Regions from separate parts of the Porphyromonas sp. C0041D3 genome, predicted to be linked through region 2. Evidence: riboswitches for the same ligand, from Rfam matches in the RefSeq annotation. Region 2 holds a riboswitch; each other region holds the start of a gene.

The links. A riboswitch is a leader RNA that binds a small molecule or an ion and turns the genes downstream of it on or off. The one in region 2 is predicted to bind cobalamin.
Region 1: it holds a riboswitch for cobalamin, as region 2 does, so the genes downstream of both, AC1EKE_RS02820 (sirohydrochlorin cobaltochelatase) here and AC1EKE_RS03470 (DUF5074 domain-containing protein) in region 2, are expected to answer to the same signal.
Region 3: it holds a riboswitch for cobalamin, as region 2 does, so the genes downstream of both, AC1EKE_RS04525 (alpha/beta hydrolase family protein) here and AC1EKE_RS03470 (DUF5074 domain-containing protein) in region 2, are expected to answer to the same signal.

What each region holds. Positions count from the first base shown of each region.
Region 1 is NZ_JBWPWJ010000003.1:68,738-74,839, reverse strand. Features, by position in the region: gene AC1EKE_RS02835 (GH92 family glycosyl hydrolase) at 1-1,132, opposite strand, end outside; gene AC1EKE_RS02830 (hypothetical protein) at 1,129-2,184, opposite strand; tRNA gene AC1EKE_RS02825 (tRNA-Thr) at 2,330-2,402, opposite strand; cobalamin riboswitch at 2,579-2,796, shown strand; gene AC1EKE_RS02820 (sirohydrochlorin cobaltochelatase) at 2,846-3,802, shown strand; gene AC1EKE_RS02815 (carboxypeptidase regulatory-like domain-containing protein) at 3,795-6,102, shown strand, end outside.
Region 2 is NZ_JBWPWJ010000003.1:228,276-234,377, forward strand. Features, by position in the region: gene AC1EKE_RS03450 (30S ribosomal protein S16) at 1-429, opposite strand, end outside; gene AC1EKE_RS03455 (IMPACT family protein) at 563-1,186, opposite strand; gene AC1EKE_RS03460 (HAD family hydrolase) at 1,179-1,805, opposite strand; gene AC1EKE_RS03465 (S24 family peptidase) at 1,802-2,863, opposite strand; cobalamin riboswitch at 2,979-3,190, shown strand; gene AC1EKE_RS03470 (DUF5074 domain-containing protein) at 3,317-4,471, shown strand; gene AC1EKE_RS03475 (TonB-dependent receptor) at 4,486-6,102, shown strand, end outside.
Region 3 is NZ_JBWPWJ010000004.1:180,077-186,178, forward strand. Features, by position in the region: gene hisS (histidine--tRNA ligase) at 1-332, opposite strand, end outside; gene AC1EKE_RS04515 (nitroreductase family protein) at 360-917, opposite strand; gene AC1EKE_RS04520 (riboflavin synthase) at 927-1,544, opposite strand; gene AC1EKE_RS04525 (alpha/beta hydrolase family protein) at 1,652-2,998, opposite strand; cobalamin riboswitch at 3,253-3,457, opposite strand; gene fumC (class II fumarate hydratase) at 3,727-5,121, shown strand; gene AC1EKE_RS04535 (transglycosylase domain-containing protein) at 5,207-6,102, opposite strand, start outside.

The DNA of each region.
Region 1 (6,102 bases), 160 kb from region 2:
TCAGCGTAAAGAGCGGGTGATAGGCTCGGTAGGTGTCCCATAGGGAGAAGGTCGATCGGGTCGTGTAGCCCGGGTCGGCGTGCTTCGCCAAGTCGGCACCGAGGTATGACCCGTCTGTGTTGCTGTAGTCGGAGGGGGTGAAGAGGGTGTGGTACAGGGCGGTGTAGAGGGTGACGAGGGTGGCAGAGTCGCTCGCTGCCATACGCATCCGACCCAGCTCCTTCTCCCACGCCTCGTCAGCGGCCTTGCGGATGCCGTCGAAGTCCCACCCGGGGCACTCGGCTGCCATATTGGCCCACGCATCCTCGGTGGAGGTAGGAGAGAGGGCGACCTTCAGGAGGACCGGCTCCGTCGGCTGAGCCAGGTGGATGTAGGCGTAGTTGTAAGGCACGTCGCTCTCCTTTCCCGGCGTGGGGCTCGTGCCGTAGTCGATGGAGCGGATCGGGGTGGAGAGCTCAGCAGCGAAGTAGACCCGCTGATCCTTTGCCCAGCCGGTGGAGTAGCGGTAGCCCTCCACTCTCGTCTCGCTCACTTGCTTTACCTCGCCCTTGGTGAGGCGGTCCCAGTTTCCTCCATTGGCAAGGTCCCAAATAATCGCCGGCTGCTCTGCTCCCTCGGGGAAGGAGTACCGATGTAGTCCCACCCTGCTTGTCGCCGTCAGCTCTACGTCGATGCCGTATCGGGTGAGCCGGGTGGCATAGTAGCCCGGGCGGACCACCTCACGGCTCCGGTCGGAGTAGCTCCACTGCCCGCTCGCCGGATCGTCCGCCGTCCCTCGCCCCGGAGTCACCTCGCCCGTTACCGGCATCACCGTCAGGTCGAGGAGATCCCCGATGCCCGTCCCGCTCATGTGGGTGTGAGAGAAACCTATGATCGTGCTGTCAGAGATGTGGTAGCCGCTGCACCAGTCCCAGCCCTCCGTGACGGAGGTGGGACCGAGCTGCACCATCCCGAGCGGGACACTCGCCCCGAGGAAGACGTGCCCGTGACCCCCTGTCCCGATCCAGGGATCCACAAGGTCGGTTAGCTTGGTCGGGTAGTCGGGTGCCCCCTCTTCTACGGTCTTGCTGCAGCTAAGTGTCAGCAGTAGGGTCATTACCGCCGGGAGGGTGAGGATTTTCTTATAGTTCATAGGTGAAATAAATCTTGGGTGTCGTCACTTGCCTCTGAGAGGCGTAGGGGGATAAAAATGTAGGCGTCCTCCTCCGTCAGCCCAAGGCTGCAGAGGTACTCGGCATCCACCGTGGCCATAATAGAGAGGAAGGGGATTGCCTCCTCCATCCCCTCGTGCATCGACGGGTGGGGGAAGAAGAGTGGTCGCTCCGGTTCGTCCGGATCTAACTTGGGCGGAGCCTCCAGCCTGTAGAGCTTCTCTGTCCCGCGACTGTCTCTCAGTAGGCAAGCCTTGAAGGGCCTGGGTGTGCGGGTGTCCGCATCGAGTGGGCTGTCTGAGGCGGCTTGCCGGTAGAGCTGATCCATATTCTCGTCATCGTAGCGCAGGAGTATGCCGGGGATCCTCCGCCCTGAGAGACTCTCCATCGTCTCATCACCGACCCGGATCATCAGCAGATCCTCCGGGAGGATGCCCTTCTCCTTCATCTCCATCTGCGTCGCCTCGCCCACGTCCGACCGGTCATCAATGATGGCGAAGAGCTCCTCCGGGATCGCTTCGGACCGGCGTCTCTCCTTCTCCTCCCCACGGGGGTCCTCATCTGCGAGCACCTCACCGGTCATCAGAGCGACGATAGGCATGCCATCCATATAGCCGTCTCGGTAGGCCTGAAGGGCGATGTCATCCCCCAGGCTCTCCAGCAGGCTCTGCTCCTCATCCGTGGTCCATATCAGCATGGGGTAGAGATCCCGCAGCCCGGGGATGTCGGACTGTGGCAGAGATAGGAGCAGCCGACGTGGCTCGGCGGTGTCATCGGACTCATAGAGGACCGCGCGGAACTTGCGGGGAAGCACACTGTAGCCTGCACTCCGCTCCTTGCGGTCTGCCATGGAGACCAATTGACGAAAGTACTCCTCGGTCTGCATGAGGATCTCGAAGCGGCGCTGCCCGAGGGCAAACATATCAAGCCGCTGATCCGGGCGGGTCAGGTAGAGTACCTGATCGGGCCAGATGTTTTGCGATCGGAGGGTCTTCCTCATCTCCGGAGAGAGCACTTGGAGGACATTTGCCATTGAGTGGGGGCTGTGTAGTGTGATGGTCTGAGTAGGACTGCCGATGCGGTCCTTCTCGCAAATATACCCTTACTACCCGCCACCTCCAAAAAAGTGAGAGCGCCCACGGATAAAAATCATCCGCAGACGCTCTCGGGGGAGGGAGAGCCGAAAACGAGACTCGAACTCGTGACCTACGCATTACGAATGCGTCGCTCTACCAACTGAGCTATTTCGGCAAGGGTCGGCCTCTTCGCCACCCGCCCCACCTCTCACTGGGGGTAAGGCTCCGCAAAGGTACGAAATTATCTCTCTCCGGCAATGTACCACTTCCACATCGCTATGCGAATTAGCCAGCGCGTGGGCGACGGCGGTGAGGTCTTAACATTAGTTGGCGAGGGGGATTTTTTAGTGTACCTTTGCTGTGAGCTATGGTGTGATGCGCTCTCAGCCTGAGCTGCGCATCCCATCACAAGAGGGAAGTCCGGTGCGAGTCCGGCACAGTGCCCGCTACTGTATTCCTCCATTAGGCTGCTTGCCATTCTTTATTACCACTGTCGACTGAGTCGATGGGAAGGTACGCAAGCCAGGCCGGAGGTGAGTCAGGAGACCTGCCATGGCTGTAAGATAATTTTTCGGATCCCGCTCGGGGGCAGGTGGGTCGGATGGTTTTCATACACGTATGAGTAAGACATATCGTCTTATCCTCTTCGGTGTACTCTGTATGCTATTCTCTAATGTACTTGTTAGGGGTGAGGAGAAGATATTTGTGGAGAGTCCGCTCTTTGACTCCCTCGGTGAGGGAGAGAGAGGGGCGATACTGATGGTCCACTTCGGCACCACACACGACGACACTCGTGTGCGGACGCTTGACGCACTCAATCACGCGGTCGGAGCGGCTTTCCCCGGCATAGAGCTAAGTGAGGCCTACTCCTCGAGGATTGTCTGTAAGCGGCTCCGTGACAGAGGGATCGAGAAGCTCTCGCCGATGGAGGCGATGGATAAGCTCCGGGCGGAGGGGGTGACCCATCTGCTGATCGTCCCGTCTCAGGTGGTCTATGGGCTGGAGATGAAAGCCTTAGAACAGGAGGTGGAGCAGCGACGTGGCGACTTCCGGGAGATTCGCCTGACGACGCCACTCCTCTTCTACGAGAAGGACTACCGAGAGCTGATAGACCAGGTGCTGGCACCATTGGCGAAGGATAGGGATACCGCATACCTCCTGGTGGGGCACGGCACTTACGACAGCTCCACGGCGCAGTATGCGATGCTGGACCACTACCTGATGGATCGAGGACTCTCGCAGATCATTGTCGGCTGTATCGAGGGCTACCCCTACTACGATCAGGCGCTCAGGCGTCTCCGAGCCACCGGACTCCGGAGGGTCTGCCTTATGCCGCTGATGATGGTGGCGGGCGAGCATGCCAAGCACGACATCTCCGATGAGTGGGCCACCGCGCTGCGTGACGCGGGCTATGAGGTGACGGTGGATGCCCGAGGGCTGGGAGAGCTGCCCGAGGTGCAGGAGATGGTGGTGGAGCGGGCACGCTTCTTTGCTCACTATCGCCGTCTCCTGATCGGGGAGAAGAAAAAGATCTACGAGAAAACCGGTGTGAAGCTGAGTGCTGAGGATGAGTAGATTAATGAGTTGGGCGATCGGTCTCCTGTTGCTCCTCTGCTCCCTCGGTGCTGAGGCGACGGAGGTGCTGCGGGGACGCGTGACAGACATGGAGGGGAAGCCGATGCCGGGTGTCACGATCAGGGTACGGCCTATGCGGGAGAGCAATGTCATCGTGGCGATGATGACCAATAAGGAGGGGAGGTACAGCTTTTCTCTTGCCCCCGGCGACTATCGGGTGACTGCCGGGCTGATGGGCTACAGGGAGGAGACGAGGTCGGTGTCCCTCCCGATGAGAGAGACGGTAGACTTTGTCCTCAAGGAGGATCCAAAGCTGCTCGGCGAGGTGGTGGTGCTCGCCCCCTCGCACGAGCGCGCCTTACAGCATCAGGCGCTCTCCGCCATGAGTCTCGACGTCAGCTCCGTGATCTCCTCCCTCAGCAGTCTCAGCGACCTGGTGGGGCAGTCCTCCGGGGTCAATGTCCGTGGTCAGGGAGGGCTGGGCTCAGGCGTGGAGCTGTCGATCAATGGTCTCGGTGGTCAGGCGATCCGCTACTTCATCGATGGGGTTCCGCTCTCCTCCCGCGGGAGTGGCCTTAGCCTCGAGACGCTGCCGGCCAATATTGTCGACCGAATAGAGATCTACAAGGGCGTGGTCCCCCCGGAGCTGGGGATGGATGCGCTCGGGGGTGCGGTGAATATCATCACTAAGAAGAGCCGGACGAACTTCTTGGATGCCTCCCTGAGATTTGGCTCCTTCGGCACCATCGGTGCAGATCTGCACGGACAATACCGCCATGCAGCGAGCGGGCTTACGCTTCGCCCCACGCTGAGCTGTCTCTCCAGTCGGAATAACTATACGATGAAGGGGGTGTCGGTCTGGGATGAGGAGGCGTACGACTTCGTCCGGAGGGACCTCCCGCGCTTCCACGATGGGTACCGCACCCTCACCGCCGGGGTGCAGCTCGGGGTGACTCAGGTGCGGTGGGCCGACGAGGCGCTCCTCGGGGTACAGTACACCGGGAGTGACAAGGAGATCCAGACCGGGTTTATGCAGACCCTCGTGATAGGCGAGGCGACTAGGCGACGGTCCGACCTGAGCCTCACTGGCAGGTATGCCAAGAAGGATCTGCTGACCCCGGGACTGTCGGCTCAGATCGATGCCGCAGTCGCGAGAGATCACATGCTGCTCGCCGACACCACCTACAGGAAGTATGCCTGGGACGGCACCTCCGTAGAGACCAATTACAGTGAGGTGACCCGCCGGGGGAAGGCACTCCGTCACACGCTCCGTCCCGGTCTCTCGGCGCGGGTCAATCTCTCCTATGACCTGAGGAAATGGGGGAAGCTCAACTTCAATTACCAGCTCTCTGCGGTCGAGAACCATCGGTACGACGACTACGACACCTCTTTTGACGAAACGAAGGACCGGATGGCACGGCACATCCTCGGCCTCTCCTACGGTGGCTATCTCCTCGACGGCAGGCTCCATGCGCTCACCTTCGTCAAGGACTACCTCTACACCGTCTCCATCGGTCAGTCTGACCTCGAGTGGCTCACCGGCTCGACCGATGTGCCCTCCCACTTTACGAAGAATAACATCGGCTATGGCCTCGGGCTGCGGTATGCCCCGCTGGAGGCGCTGTCGGTGAAGGGCTCCTTTGAGTACGCCACGCAGCTCCCCTCTGCCCGCGAGCTGATGGGCAATGGGATCACCATTTATCCCAATTTCAAGCTCCGCCCCGAAAGGGCCTACAACCTCAACCTTGTGCTCTATGGTCAGACCTCCCCGGCGCAGAGTCACTTCCTCAATTACGAGGCGACGCTCTTCTACCGCGATGTGCACGACTTCATCCACCGGGTGGTCCATAGCGATGTGGAGAGCCAGTATGAGAATATCGGCACCTCCCGGATCGTCGGTCTGGAGGGGGAGCTGAGGTACACCTATGACTCCCTCCTGGACATCACGCTCAATGGCACCTACACCGATGAGCGGGACCGGACAAGGCAGGATCGCTACGGTAAGACCAATGCCACCTACGGCTACCGGATCCCCAATCGCCCCTGGCTCTACGGCAATCTGATCACCGGGCTGACCATGAGGGAGCCTTTTGGGATCAATATGAGCAAGATCCGGCTCAATCTCTCCCTCGGGTACATCAAGTGGTTTTACCTCACCTGGGCAGCTTTTGGCTCCCGTGAGTCTAAGGCGATCATCCCCAGCCAGTACAATCTCTCCGGAGGGGTCACGTGGTCCTTCCGGCACAATAGATACTCCATCTCACTGCAGGGCGACAACCTCCTGGATCGTCCGCTCTACG
Region 2 (6,102 bases):
GCGAGCCTCGTTGATCTTACGCTCAGCATCGAGGAGCTTCTTGGCGCTGTCGCGCTTGGCGGCCTCGGCCTTCTCCTTCTCGCTCTCGTAGGTGCTCTTCTTAGCCTTCATCCAGTCGTCGAAGCGCTTCTGAGCCTCCTCCTCGCTGAATGCGCCCTTGCGGACACCTCCACGGAGGTGCTTCATCATCATCACGCCCTCGCGGGAGAGGATGCTGCGTACGGTATCTGAGGGCTGTGCACCCTGCTCGATCCAGTAGAGTGCGCGCTCAAAGTTGAGATCCACGACGGCGGGATCGTTATTGGGATTGTAGGTGCCGAGCTTCTCGATGAAACGACCATCGCGCGGTGCTCTACGGTGTGTGACGACGATCGAGTAAAAAGCATAGGCTCTGTGACCGTGTCTCTGCAGTCTGATAACTGTTGCCATAATCTATGGGTATAAAAAATAAGTGTACTGTGCGTCCCACGGTCTCTCCGAGAGGTTCACGACCTTGGAGGTGAAACGCGAGGGCAAAGGTACGACTTTTCGCCCTAGCGTCCAAGGTCCTCAGCGGGCGATGTCACTCCTCCGCCTGATCGATCCGCAGGTAGTAGTGCAGCTTAGCCGCCTCGAGGAAGAGCGGTAGCCGCGCGTCCTCCACCGCCACCTGCCAGATGTACCCCTCGAGATCGGAGGTGGAGTCGATCGTCTCTACCTCGTAATCCCGCAGGAGCATCATCACGGGATTGATCTTGTCGTAGGGGAAGCGGAGGGCGAGGTGAGTCGTGAGGATCGTCTCCTTATGAGGGGCATCGGCGAGGGCGAGCTCGGCGGCGGTGCGGTAGGCGACGATCAGGCCGGAGGTGCCGAGGAGCTTGCCACCGAAGTAGCGGACGACGGTGACCACCACCCCCGTCAGACCGAGTGCATGGATGCGCCCGAGGATCGGCTTTCCGGCTGTGGAGGAGGGCTCTCCGTCGTCGCTGCACCGCTCCTCGCGCTCCCGGATGCCCACCACATAAGCCCAGCAGCAGTGGCGCGCATCGTGGTACTTTGCCCGCTCCTCCTCGATCACCGCCATAGCCTCCTCGACCGTCTCCACAGGCACAGCGCGCGAGATGAAGCGACTGCGTAGCTCGGTGTAGAGACCGGCGCCCTCGGCCGTGAGGGAGCGGTAGGAGGTGATGGGGCTTGGCTCACTCATGGGACAGCAGTCTCTCCAGGGCGGGACGCCAGTCGGTCCCATTCGCCGGTCGTAGGGTGGTCAGCCCCAGCGCCCGGGCAGCAGTCACGTTTTCCTCCCGATCATCGATGTAGAGGGTCTCTCGGGGGTCGAGGTCGTTTTCGTCCAAGATAAGGTGGTAAAAGCGGGGGTCGGGCTTCTTGATGTGGAGGAGGTGGGAGGCGTAGCATCGCTCGAAGTAGCTCTCCAGCGACTCGCCCGAGGGGAGGAAGTGGGGCGAGAGGTAGAGGTCGTAGAGGAAGGCATTGGTATTCGTGGCGAGAAAGAGGCGGTAGCCACTCAGCTGAGTGCGGAGGTAATCCAGCTTGTAGAGCTCTACCTCACCCGCATAGCCGGCAAGGGCCCATGTGATCTCATCGATGGTGAGGTCGTGGCCGTAGGTGGTGCGGACGATGTCGCGGAACTGCTCCTTAGTGATCCGACCGACCTCTAAGTCGGGGAATAGCCCCTCCCGGGGATAGGGCGAGAGGAGCCCACGAGCCTCGACGAAGCCGAGCCGGTCGAAGCGCCGGACGCTCTCCGCAGGGCGGTCGATCAGGAGCACACCACCGAGGTCAAAGATGATGTTGTGGATACTCATACGGTCAGACGGCGAGAGACGATCTCGATGACATTATATATAGCCACTATATCCTCCACGTGGAGGTCAAAGTCGTGGTAGAAGGGATTGAGCGAGTGGAGCCTGAAGAGCCCCTGCCGAGGGTCTTGGCCGATCACCTGCTTGATGACGATCCCCTCAGAGCGGGTGACGAAGATGAAGTAGAGCCAGTCGCGCGTGTGGAGCCCATCGAGCCAGTAGTCCCTGTCGACACTGCGTGCCAGCACGCGGTCGCCCTCAGAGAGACCTTTGCTCGAGCCGTCGTCCATCGAGTCGCCCTGCACCGTAAATATCCGGTAGATGCCCCGGTAGTGCCGGTCCACCGGCACCTCGATCATCCGCACCCCATCCGGGTCGGGATCGCCAAAGCTGGTCAGCGTGCCGGCGACGGCGGGGTCCTCCACGAGAGGGAAGCGCATAGTCTGCGAGGGGTGGTATGGGAGAGCGGTGCTCTTGGCGAGGGCCTCCTCATCGAGGATCTCTATCGGGCTTGCCGGTGCCTCCTCAGCCGGCTCCGGGGTGCTGAGCATCGGCTCGATACCGGTATAGAGCCACTCCCTGCGGTACTTGGGGAAGCGCTCGAGGATCTTATCGAGCGTCGCATCCTGCGGGCGCTGTCCGTAGCGGGTGATGCGGAAGAGTGTGGAGGCGTTGCTCAGACCCACCTCCTTCGTCATCTCACTATAGGTCAGCTCCTCCTGCTCCATGACATGAGTCACTCGGTCGCTACGCGTAGGGTACGGAGAGGTGGAGAAGACCTCCCCTCCCGCAAGCATCTCTCCCTCACCATCGACGAGCCAGGGGCGGGAGAAGATCCCGTCGAATGCGTCTAAGAAGTCGTCGATCAGATTGACCGACATATAGGTCCCCCCACGCGAGAGGGCCGAGCGGATGGAGCTCCTATTGCCCCCCATGCGGAGAGCCACATCATCGGTCGTCTCCACAAAGTTGTGCGACCGGAGGTAGTCGTAAGCTCGGACCATCCGGTCGTGCTGACCCTGACGGATCTCAGCGGTGTCGTTTTTCTTCACGATAGGCATCTTACTTATATACAACCTTGCAAATATAGTTATATTCCGCGACCAATCCACCCCCTTTGGTCCGATGGCAGGGGCGGTGCGTTTTTGGCAAAACGGATAATAATGGCTAAACTTGCGCCCTCGTAGACTATTTGGTGTCCTCCCGCTCGGGCTCTCCGGACAGGAGGATGAAAAGGGAATCAGGTGCAAGACCTGGGCAGACCCGCTGCCGTAAGCTCCATAGAGAACTCCACTCACACTCTACTCTCCACTGTTGCCCTGTAGGCAATGGGAAGGATGCGAAGGGAGGGAGCAAGCCGGAAGACCTGCCGTAGTCTTAAGAGTAAAGTGCTTCCGGGGAAAGGAGCCGTGCTTGAGTCGCAATCGACCGACCCGCTGTCGGATCCACGCCATCGCTGCGCCTGCCATTCATCCTACCCTCTCTCCCGGTGATCGCAATAGCTGTAGAGAGATATGAGGATACGAGTACAGGCAATGGGATTGCTGGCGGCACTGCTCTCGGTGGTGTGCGCCTGCGACAAGATCCCGGAGCTCCCCTCCTTCGAGGGCGAGGATGGCAATAAAGCGGTGATGATCGTGGTGAATGAGGGTCTCTTCACCACCAATACCGCCGCCCTCTCGGTGATCTACGCCGATGGGACCGTCCACTACGATGTCTTTAGGGCGGTCAATCAGCGTCCTCTCGGCGATGTGGCTCAGTCGATGGCTGAGATCAATGGGCTTTACTTCATCGCTATTGACAACTCCCGCCGGATCGAGATCCTTGACCCCAAGAGCTTCCGGAGCGTCGGGTCGATCCGATACAGTCGTGCCGGCTCCCCTCGCTACATCACTCCCCTGACCGATAGTACTGCCGTTGTCTCTGACCTCCACAATCAGCTCGTCACGATCCGCACTCGCCCGCCCTACCGAGAGCTGGAGTACATCGAGCTACCATTCTCCTCCTCCGGCATCGAGCAGATGATCACGGTGGGAGGCAAGGTCTTCTGCACCTACATAGACCGGGGTATCGCAGTCTTTGATGCAGCCAAGTTTCGTCTCAGCACCATGCGACTGATTGACGAGGTCTCTGTCAGCTGGTCGCAGTCGACAGCGAAGCCGGTGGTGGATCACCGGGGGAGGATCTGGATCCTCTCTACGAAGCGAGTGGACGGCATCGAGCTGCCACGACTCAGCTGCATCGACCCGGTGGCTGAGGAGGTGGTGGACGAGCTGCTGATCCCGATCAAGAAGAGAGGCGACCTGAAGAGGGGTGACCTCATGGGGATGCCGGGCTACAATCGGATCGACATAGACCCCTCCGGCCGGCGGATCTACCTCAGCCTGACAGAGGCATCGGAGGACAACCCGGGAGCAAAGACTCGCCCACTCCAGGTGATCTATGCTATGGACGTGGACTCTAAGGAGCTGACACGCTACCTGCCGCTTCCCGAGGTGAAGCTGATGTACGGCATGAGTGTCTCACCCGAGGGGAAGGTGTGCATCTGCGACTGCCTCGACTTCACTGCCCAGAGAGGCTATGTGCGCGTTTACTCTCCTGACCGAGGTGAGGAGAAGAGCTACAAGGTGGCAGTCTACCCCAACTTTGTCTTTTTCCCCAAGTCATAATTAACCGAGTCATGATGAAGCGCCTGCCACTTCTCCTCCTCCTGCCCTTCCTTGCTCTCCCCACTCTACTCGCCCAGGATAAGGTGGAGCAGGAGGGGACTCTCGCTGAGCTCTTCGTCTATCAGCGGGCGATCACGAAAGAGAAGGAGATCAATGCCGGAGCCAAGGTGGAGCAGATCGCCCCGGCTACCATCGAGCTCTTCCGCTCACGCTCTCTCGCCGAGCTGCTGGCTGACAATACCGCGGTACACATCAAGAGCTTCGGTATGGGCGCTCTCGCCACCGCCTCCTTCCGCGGCGCTGGCGCGTCACAGACACGGGTGATGTGGAATGGCATCGACCTCACGCCGGCGATGTCGGGGATCTTCGACTTCTCCCAGATGCCCACCTTCTTTGCCGACCGCGTCTCACTCGTCTATGGCAGTAGCGATGCCACCACAGGTAGCGGTGCCATCGGTGGCAGCGTACGGCTAAGCACCACCCCGATGTGGGACGGGAAGCGGGCACTCACCCTCTCCGGCGAGTATGGATCCTATGGCACCTATAGCGCTATGGCATCGGCAAGGTATGGGACCGATCGCATATCCGGCAAGACGAGGGCCTTCCTCCGCCACTCTGACAATAACTACAGCTATCTCAATAAGGTATCCTCCGCCGATGCTTACCTCGAGCAGCGGAGCGATGCACGCTTCACCCTTGGCTCGGCTATGCAGGAGGGACACTTCCGCCTCGGGGAGAGCTCTTTCCTCTCCTCCGCACTCTGGTACCAGCAGGGGACGCGGATGCTGCCACAGCCCCTTGGCGTGGAGACGACCGTGCATGAGCGACAGGGGGAGACCAATCTCCGCGCCTACCTCGGACTGGATCACAGGGCAGGGAAAGGTCAAGCGGAGGTCAAGGCAGCGTATATCTACTATAGGATGAGGTATGACCGATGGTTTGACAATGATTACTTTGACCCCCAAGGCAATACCAATCTCTCCCACACCATCCACCTGAGCGGACAATACCGCTACCGCTTCAGCGACCGCCTACACGCCTCCACCACCCTCACCTACCGACACGATATCGCCCGCGCTGAGAGCTACCGCGAGGATGTGGTGCGGGTGCCTGATGAGAGTGGCTACGAGCGTCCGGAGCTGCCGGCACCGGAGCTAATCCACCGCTCCACACTCTCCTGGGCGAGCGCCGTGAGGTGGCAGTGGGCCGACCACTGGCTCGCCGACGGACGACTGATGATGGAGCTGGTGGACCGACGTAAGCCGGTGGTCACCTACTCCCTCGGCATGACCGGGACGCTTCTCCCGGAGCGCCTTCACCTCCGCGGTAGCGTCGCCTACAACTACCGCTTCCCGACACTCAACGAGCTCTACTGGCGACCCGGTGGCAACCCCAAGGTGCGCCCCGAGCACGGACTCTCAACCGACCTGACTCTCTCCTACCGACAGCCACTCGGCAGCCACTGGCACATAGAGAGCGAGCTCTCCCCCTATCTCCTCCTGATCGATGACTGGATACTCTGGCTGCCGATAGACCCCGAGTCGGGAGCCTTCACCAAGGGAGGCTCACAGAATCAGTGGCTCTGGTCGCCCCAGAATAAGCGCAACGTCCTCTCCTCTGGGCTGGAAGCG
Region 3 (6,102 bases), on a different contig from region 2:
ACATACCGAGCAAAGGGGACCGTTAGGTCATACCGCAACCCACGATCGCAGGCTCGGGAGGCAAAGTCAGCCGGATCGATCGTCAGCAGCTCCTGCCGGTCGAAGTCCTTGAGGCTGTCGCCCGAGTTGAGGATGCGGAAGATCAGCCGATCCCCCTCGTCGCCATACTTCCCGAGTAGGGTGGAGAGGTTCTCCATCGCCGGCGTCTGTATCTCGCGATAGCCATAGAGCCGGTAGGTGCTGATGATCGTATTGAGTATGTAATTGCGCTTCGCCATCTCCTCGGGGGAGAAGTCACGAGTGCCCTTGGGTATGCTTGGTTTCTGAGCCATAAATGATGTTGCTACAGAGGGATGAGGTTAGTACGTATTATAGGAGCGGATCTTGTCCATCTTCTTCCTGGTCTTGGGTCGCATAGGGTCGTCGGAGTAGCCGAGCGACACCACCAGCTGGACCGTCTTCTCCCGAGGTATCCGGAGGATGTCCTGGATCTTCTTATTATCCACCCAGCCTATGACGCAGGTGTCAAGCCCCTCGCTGCGTGCTGCCAGCGTGAGATAGCCCACGGCGATACCGATGTCGATCCGGGAGAAGTGCTGTTTCTTGAGGAGGTTTCCTACTTTTGCCGCCACATTGGCTGCCTCCTCGACTACGACGATGAGCGCAGGCGCCTCCTTGGCGAAGGTGTTCATTGATGGGAGTAGGGGGGAAGTGAGGCACTTCGCGACAGCGACCTTGAGCTCCGGATCATCAACGACGATGAAGCGCCAGGGTTGCGAATTGGTGGCAGATGGTGCCAAGTGTGTCAGATCAAGTATGCGCTCGATTGCCTCACGTGGTACCGGCTTATCGAGATACTTGCGAGTACTCTGGCGCGACTGGATCAGCTCGCTGAGAGGGTTGCTGTCGGGGTCCATGGGAGAGGGTTACTGACGGAAGGTGATAAGCTTGGCGAGGTACTTGCCGATGATGTCAAACTCAAGATTGACCCGCTTCCCCTCAGACAGGTCACCAAAGTTGGTGATTTCCTTGGTGTAGGGAATGATGGCGACCTTGAAGGTGTCTCTCTCGGAGTCCACCACGGTGAGGCTGACGCCATTGATGCAGACAGAGCCCTTCTCCACAGTGGTGTAGCCACGAGCTGCCATCTCGTCAGTGACACTGTAGCGGAAGGTGTAGTAGGTGCTTCCACCCACATCCTCCAGCCCGATGCACTCGGCAGTGGTATCGACATGCCCCTGGACGATATGCCCATCGAGGCGACCATCACTCCTCATGCTCCGCTCCACATTGACCCGATCACCGGGCTTGAGGTCGCCGAGGTTGGAGCGCTCAAGGGTCTCCTGCACCGCGGTGACTGTGTAGCTCTTCTCCTCAGGATGGATTGAGACAACTGTCAGGCAGACTCCATTGTGCGCCACGCTTTGGTCTATCGCCAACTCGTCCCAAAAGGGGACGGTCAGGGTAAGGTCCACATTGGTACTATTGTGAGGGTGATCCACGCGGAGCACCTTTGCCGTTGTCTCGACTATTCCGGAAAACATATAGAGGATTACTTACTGATAACTATCACTGATAGTGCAAATTTACCCAAAAGGCATTACCTGCCCAATTCCCCCTCCTTGATCCACTCCGTCATCATCTCCAGAGCCTAGCTCGAGAAGCCGGGCTTGAGGTGGACGTACTCGCCCGGGAGACCGGTGCTGCAGGGTAGAAAAAGGTGATTGAGCCCTGCAATCTCTTCTGTCGTCACACCGGAGGATGCTGTCGCAAGGCGCTTGACTGCGCCGAGATTGTCTGACGCCTCCACCTGCATATCCTTACTCCCATTAAGAGCCAGTATCGGGCAGGTGATCCGCGGAAGGAGGGCGGAGGGATCGCTCCTGAGGAACTCCTTATAGTATGGTGTGGAGGTCGCATCAAGCATCGATCGGAAGTACCTGTCGCTGAGCACCATCGCTCTCGTGCCGGCTCGCTGCTCCTCGCGGACCAGCGGTAGCACCCTCTCGAAGTAGCCCCGCATCAGCGTAGAGTCCTCCGCCCGGGTGGTGGAGTGGTAGGCGAGATCCTTGAATGTCCTACTGGTAATCTTGGCGAAGTCCTCCTTTGACTCGGGGGAGATCAGGCTTGACATCATTACTACATTCTGGTATGTGATGACCTCCACACCTGAGGTCCCCGGGGCGGCAAGCAGCACGATGAAGTCAACGTCTGCCGGACTCTCTGCTGCGATACTCTCGGCTATCAGTCCTCCCTCGCTATGGCCTATGAGACCCACCCTCGAGTAGCGTCCCGTCCCTCGGAGGTACTCAAGTGCCGACTTGGCATCTGCCACGAAGTCACTCAGCATAGAGACTCCGAATGCCCCCGTAGACTCGCCCACTCCTCGCTTGTCATACCTCAGCACGGTGATGCCCTGCCGGGTGAGGTAGTCGGCTATGTCGCGGAGGGGCTTGTGTGGTCCCAGCTTCTCGTCCCTATCATTAGGTCCACTGCCCGCTACCAAGACCACTGCGGTAGAGCTCTTCTGCTCGCTAGGCTCCGTCAGTGTGGCAGCGAGGGTCACCTCTGCCGAGGGGATGGCAAGCTCGGTGGAGAGGTAGGGGAGGTCGTCCTTGGGCTTGCTCTTCCGGTACGCACCTCGTATCAGATCCAGACGGGTGGTAAACCCCTGCTGAGAGAAGTCTCCCTGGATCGTATCACCCTCGAGCTGCCCGCTATAGCTGGCACCGATGGTGCGGCTCTGCCAGCTGAGCATCCGGCTATCGGGGCTAAAGCTGATCTGATCCACTGGGATCCCTTGTGCCCCCTGCTCAGGGCTGTCTAGGGTGGCGGAGTAGCCATCGGCCCCCTCAGTAATGTGGAGCACAAGCGGCAGGCTGTAGGTTGGTGTGACCTGCAAGATCCCATGCCAAGTGTCGGCGATCTGAGCCTGGCAGGAGAGCGCAAGGATGGAGAGCGCAAGGATGGAGAGCGCAAGGATGAAGTAGTTTCGCATCGCTATGAATAAAGTGAGTCAGTAAAACTAATTGACCGAAAGGTACAAAAAAAGGAGAGGCCGCCACCGTCGGATGTCGGTGACCGCCTCTCCTAAAAGTGCATGGACTCGATCCGCTTCACAGAGGGTCGTCATCACTCAGTATGAATTACCTGACCACACTTGGGATAATAGTCGCTGATAGCGAGTCAAAAATTGGAAAATACAGATGGACTACATCCTTTCAGTGGCACCGCTCCAGTCCTCGGGAGCGATACAAAATGCACGTGACGGCAGGTTTTCTGGCTTGTCTCTCGGCTCGTCGCCTTCCCATACTCCTCCGAGGAGGACCACAGTGGCATCACTTCGAGCCGATCGGTTGGAGACTTACAGCAGCGGGTCTGCACAGGACTTGCACCTGTTTCCCTCTTACTCCGATGAGCGAGTGTCCATCGGATCACCGTCACCGCAAAGGTACATTTTTTCTCTTCATTGTCACCTCCATTTCGCCCATTGGACCGGCTGATTTCTTTTACCGATATTAGATGTCACTAATACCGATATTAGTTGCGCCTAATATCGGTAAAAGAAATGCCCCACATAGCGAGCCACTTTCCGCTCACAATTAAGAGTGCAGTCTGACCGGTGGAGCAAGGATGGTGGGACTGCTTTGCGAAAGACTCTATTTTGGGTAACTTTGGAAGAAAGTTAGGTAAGTACAACGCTAATAGAAAATAGTCAAGCCAATTATGGAGTATCGTATCGAGCATGACACCATGGGTGAGGTGAAGGTCCCCGCTGATAAGTACTGGGCTGCTCAGACGGAGCGCAGCCGTAATAACTTCAGGATCGGTCCCGCAGCCTCTATGCCTCACGAGATCGTCACTGCCTTCGGGTATCTGAAGAAGGCGGCCGCTTATGCCAATTGCGAGCTGGGGGTCCTCCCTCAGGAGAAGCGTGATCTCATCGCTCAGGCGTGCGACGAGATCATCGAGGGCAAGCTGGATGATCAGTTCCCTCTCGTCATCTGGCAGACCGGTAGCGGCACGCAGTCCAATATGAATGTCAATGAGGTGGTTGCCAATCGCTGCCACGTCCTCAATGGTGGCAAGCTGGGCGAGCCGAGCCTGATCCACCCCAATGACGATGTCAATAAGTCTCAGTCCAGCAACGACACCTTCCCCACCGCGATGAGCATCGCCGCCTACACCAAGGTGGTACAGCATACTCTTCCGGCGGTGAAGAAGCTCCAGAAGAGCCTCGAGAAGAAGGCTGAGGACTTCAAGGACATCGTCAAGATCGGGCGGACCCACCTGCAGGATGCTACCCCTCTGACGCTCGGACAGGAGTTCTCCGGCTACGCAGCACAGTTGGGCTATGCGGTTAGAGCGATCGAGGCGACCCTGCCGCACCTCGCCGAGCTGGCGCTAGGCGGGACGGCCGTCGGCACCGGACTCAATACGCCCAAGGGCTACGCCGAGCTGGTGGCCAAGTACATCGCAGACTTTACCGGGGAGCCCTTTGTGACGGCGCCCAATAAGTTTGAGTCACTTGCCGCTCATGACGCCGTGGTGGCGACTCATGGGGCACTCAATGGTCTTGCGGCCTCTCTCTTTAAGATCGCCAATGACATCCGTCTCCTCGGCTCCGGACCTCGCTGCGGCATCGGTGAGATCCACCTGCCGGAGAATGAGCCGGGCTCCTCGATCATGCCCGGTAAGGTCAATCCTACCCAGTGTGAGGCGATGACTATGGTTTGCGTGCAGGTCTTTGGCAATCAGACCACGATCACGATGGCCGGTGCAAGTGGCAACTACGAGCTGAATGTCTTCAAGCCGGTCATGGCTGCCAACTTCCTCCAGTCTGCTCAGCTGCTTGGTGATGCCTGCCTCTCACTGGAGGAGCACTGCGTTGCCGGCATTGAGCCAAATAGGGAGCGCATCAATACCCTGCTCAATAACTCTCTGATGCTGGTCACGGCACTCAATACCCACATCGGGTATGAGAAGGCGGCTAAGATCTCCAAGGCTGCATTCCACAATGGGACCACACTCCGCGAGGAGGCTGTAAAGTCCGGCTTCCTCACTGCCGAGGAGTTTGACGAGTGGGTCCGCCCGGAGGATATGGTGGGAAGCCTTAAGTAATAGGGGACCCTGCTGATCCGAAAAAAGTCGGATCTCGCACTTGATCAGGTGCGGGATCCGACTTTTTGGTACTGTCCTCTACCGATTAGGAGAAGAGGTCGTCGATCTCCTTGGGGGCTTGCTGTTGGTGTGGCTCTGTGACATCCTCTCTGTCGTACGCGACACCTGCAGCATCGTCTCGGCGACATGGCTCAAAGCCCTCGGGGAAGGTAAATTTTAGCCCAGGATCAATGCCGAGGGAGGTGTCCTTCTGTAGCTCCTTGTCTCCGTAGATCTTCTGGAAGAACCTCGCCACCACCGGCAGTGCCAAGCTCGCGCCCTGACCCATGCGCATGCCATCGAAGTGGATCGATCGGTCCTCACCACCTACCCAGCAGCCGGTGCTGAGCTTAGGGGTAAAGCACATAAACCATCCGTCCGAATGATTCTGTGTCGTACCGGTCTTCCCTCCCATATCGGCATCGATGCCGTAACGGAAGCGCATCCTGCTGCCGGTACCGCCATTCATTACTTCACGCATCATATAGAGCGTCTTGTAGGCGGCATCCTCAGGGAGGACCTCGTGGACCTTGGAGGTGAAGTTGGCCACCACATTTCCATACTTATCCACAATCTTGGTGACGTAGAGGGGCTCTTGTCGCATTCCTTTTTGGCTAAAAGTGGTGAAGGCTCCCACCATTTCCTCGACCGATATGTCACAAGAGCCGAGACAGAGGGCGAGGGTCGGCTCTATCGTGCCGGTGACGCCCATACTGTGGAGGTAATTGACGAAGCTATTTGAGTAACCATCACTTGACAGCTGACCCATAAGCCAGGCGGTGACCCAGTTATCCGAGTGCTTCAGTCCCCATCCGATGGAGACCATCTCGCCGATCATGGAGGAGCCGGCGTTTCGCGGTGTCCAGATGGAGCCGTCAGGATTGCGGAGTGCCGGCTGTACGTGAAGCAATTGGTCGCATGGAGTGAAGCCCTCGTTCATCG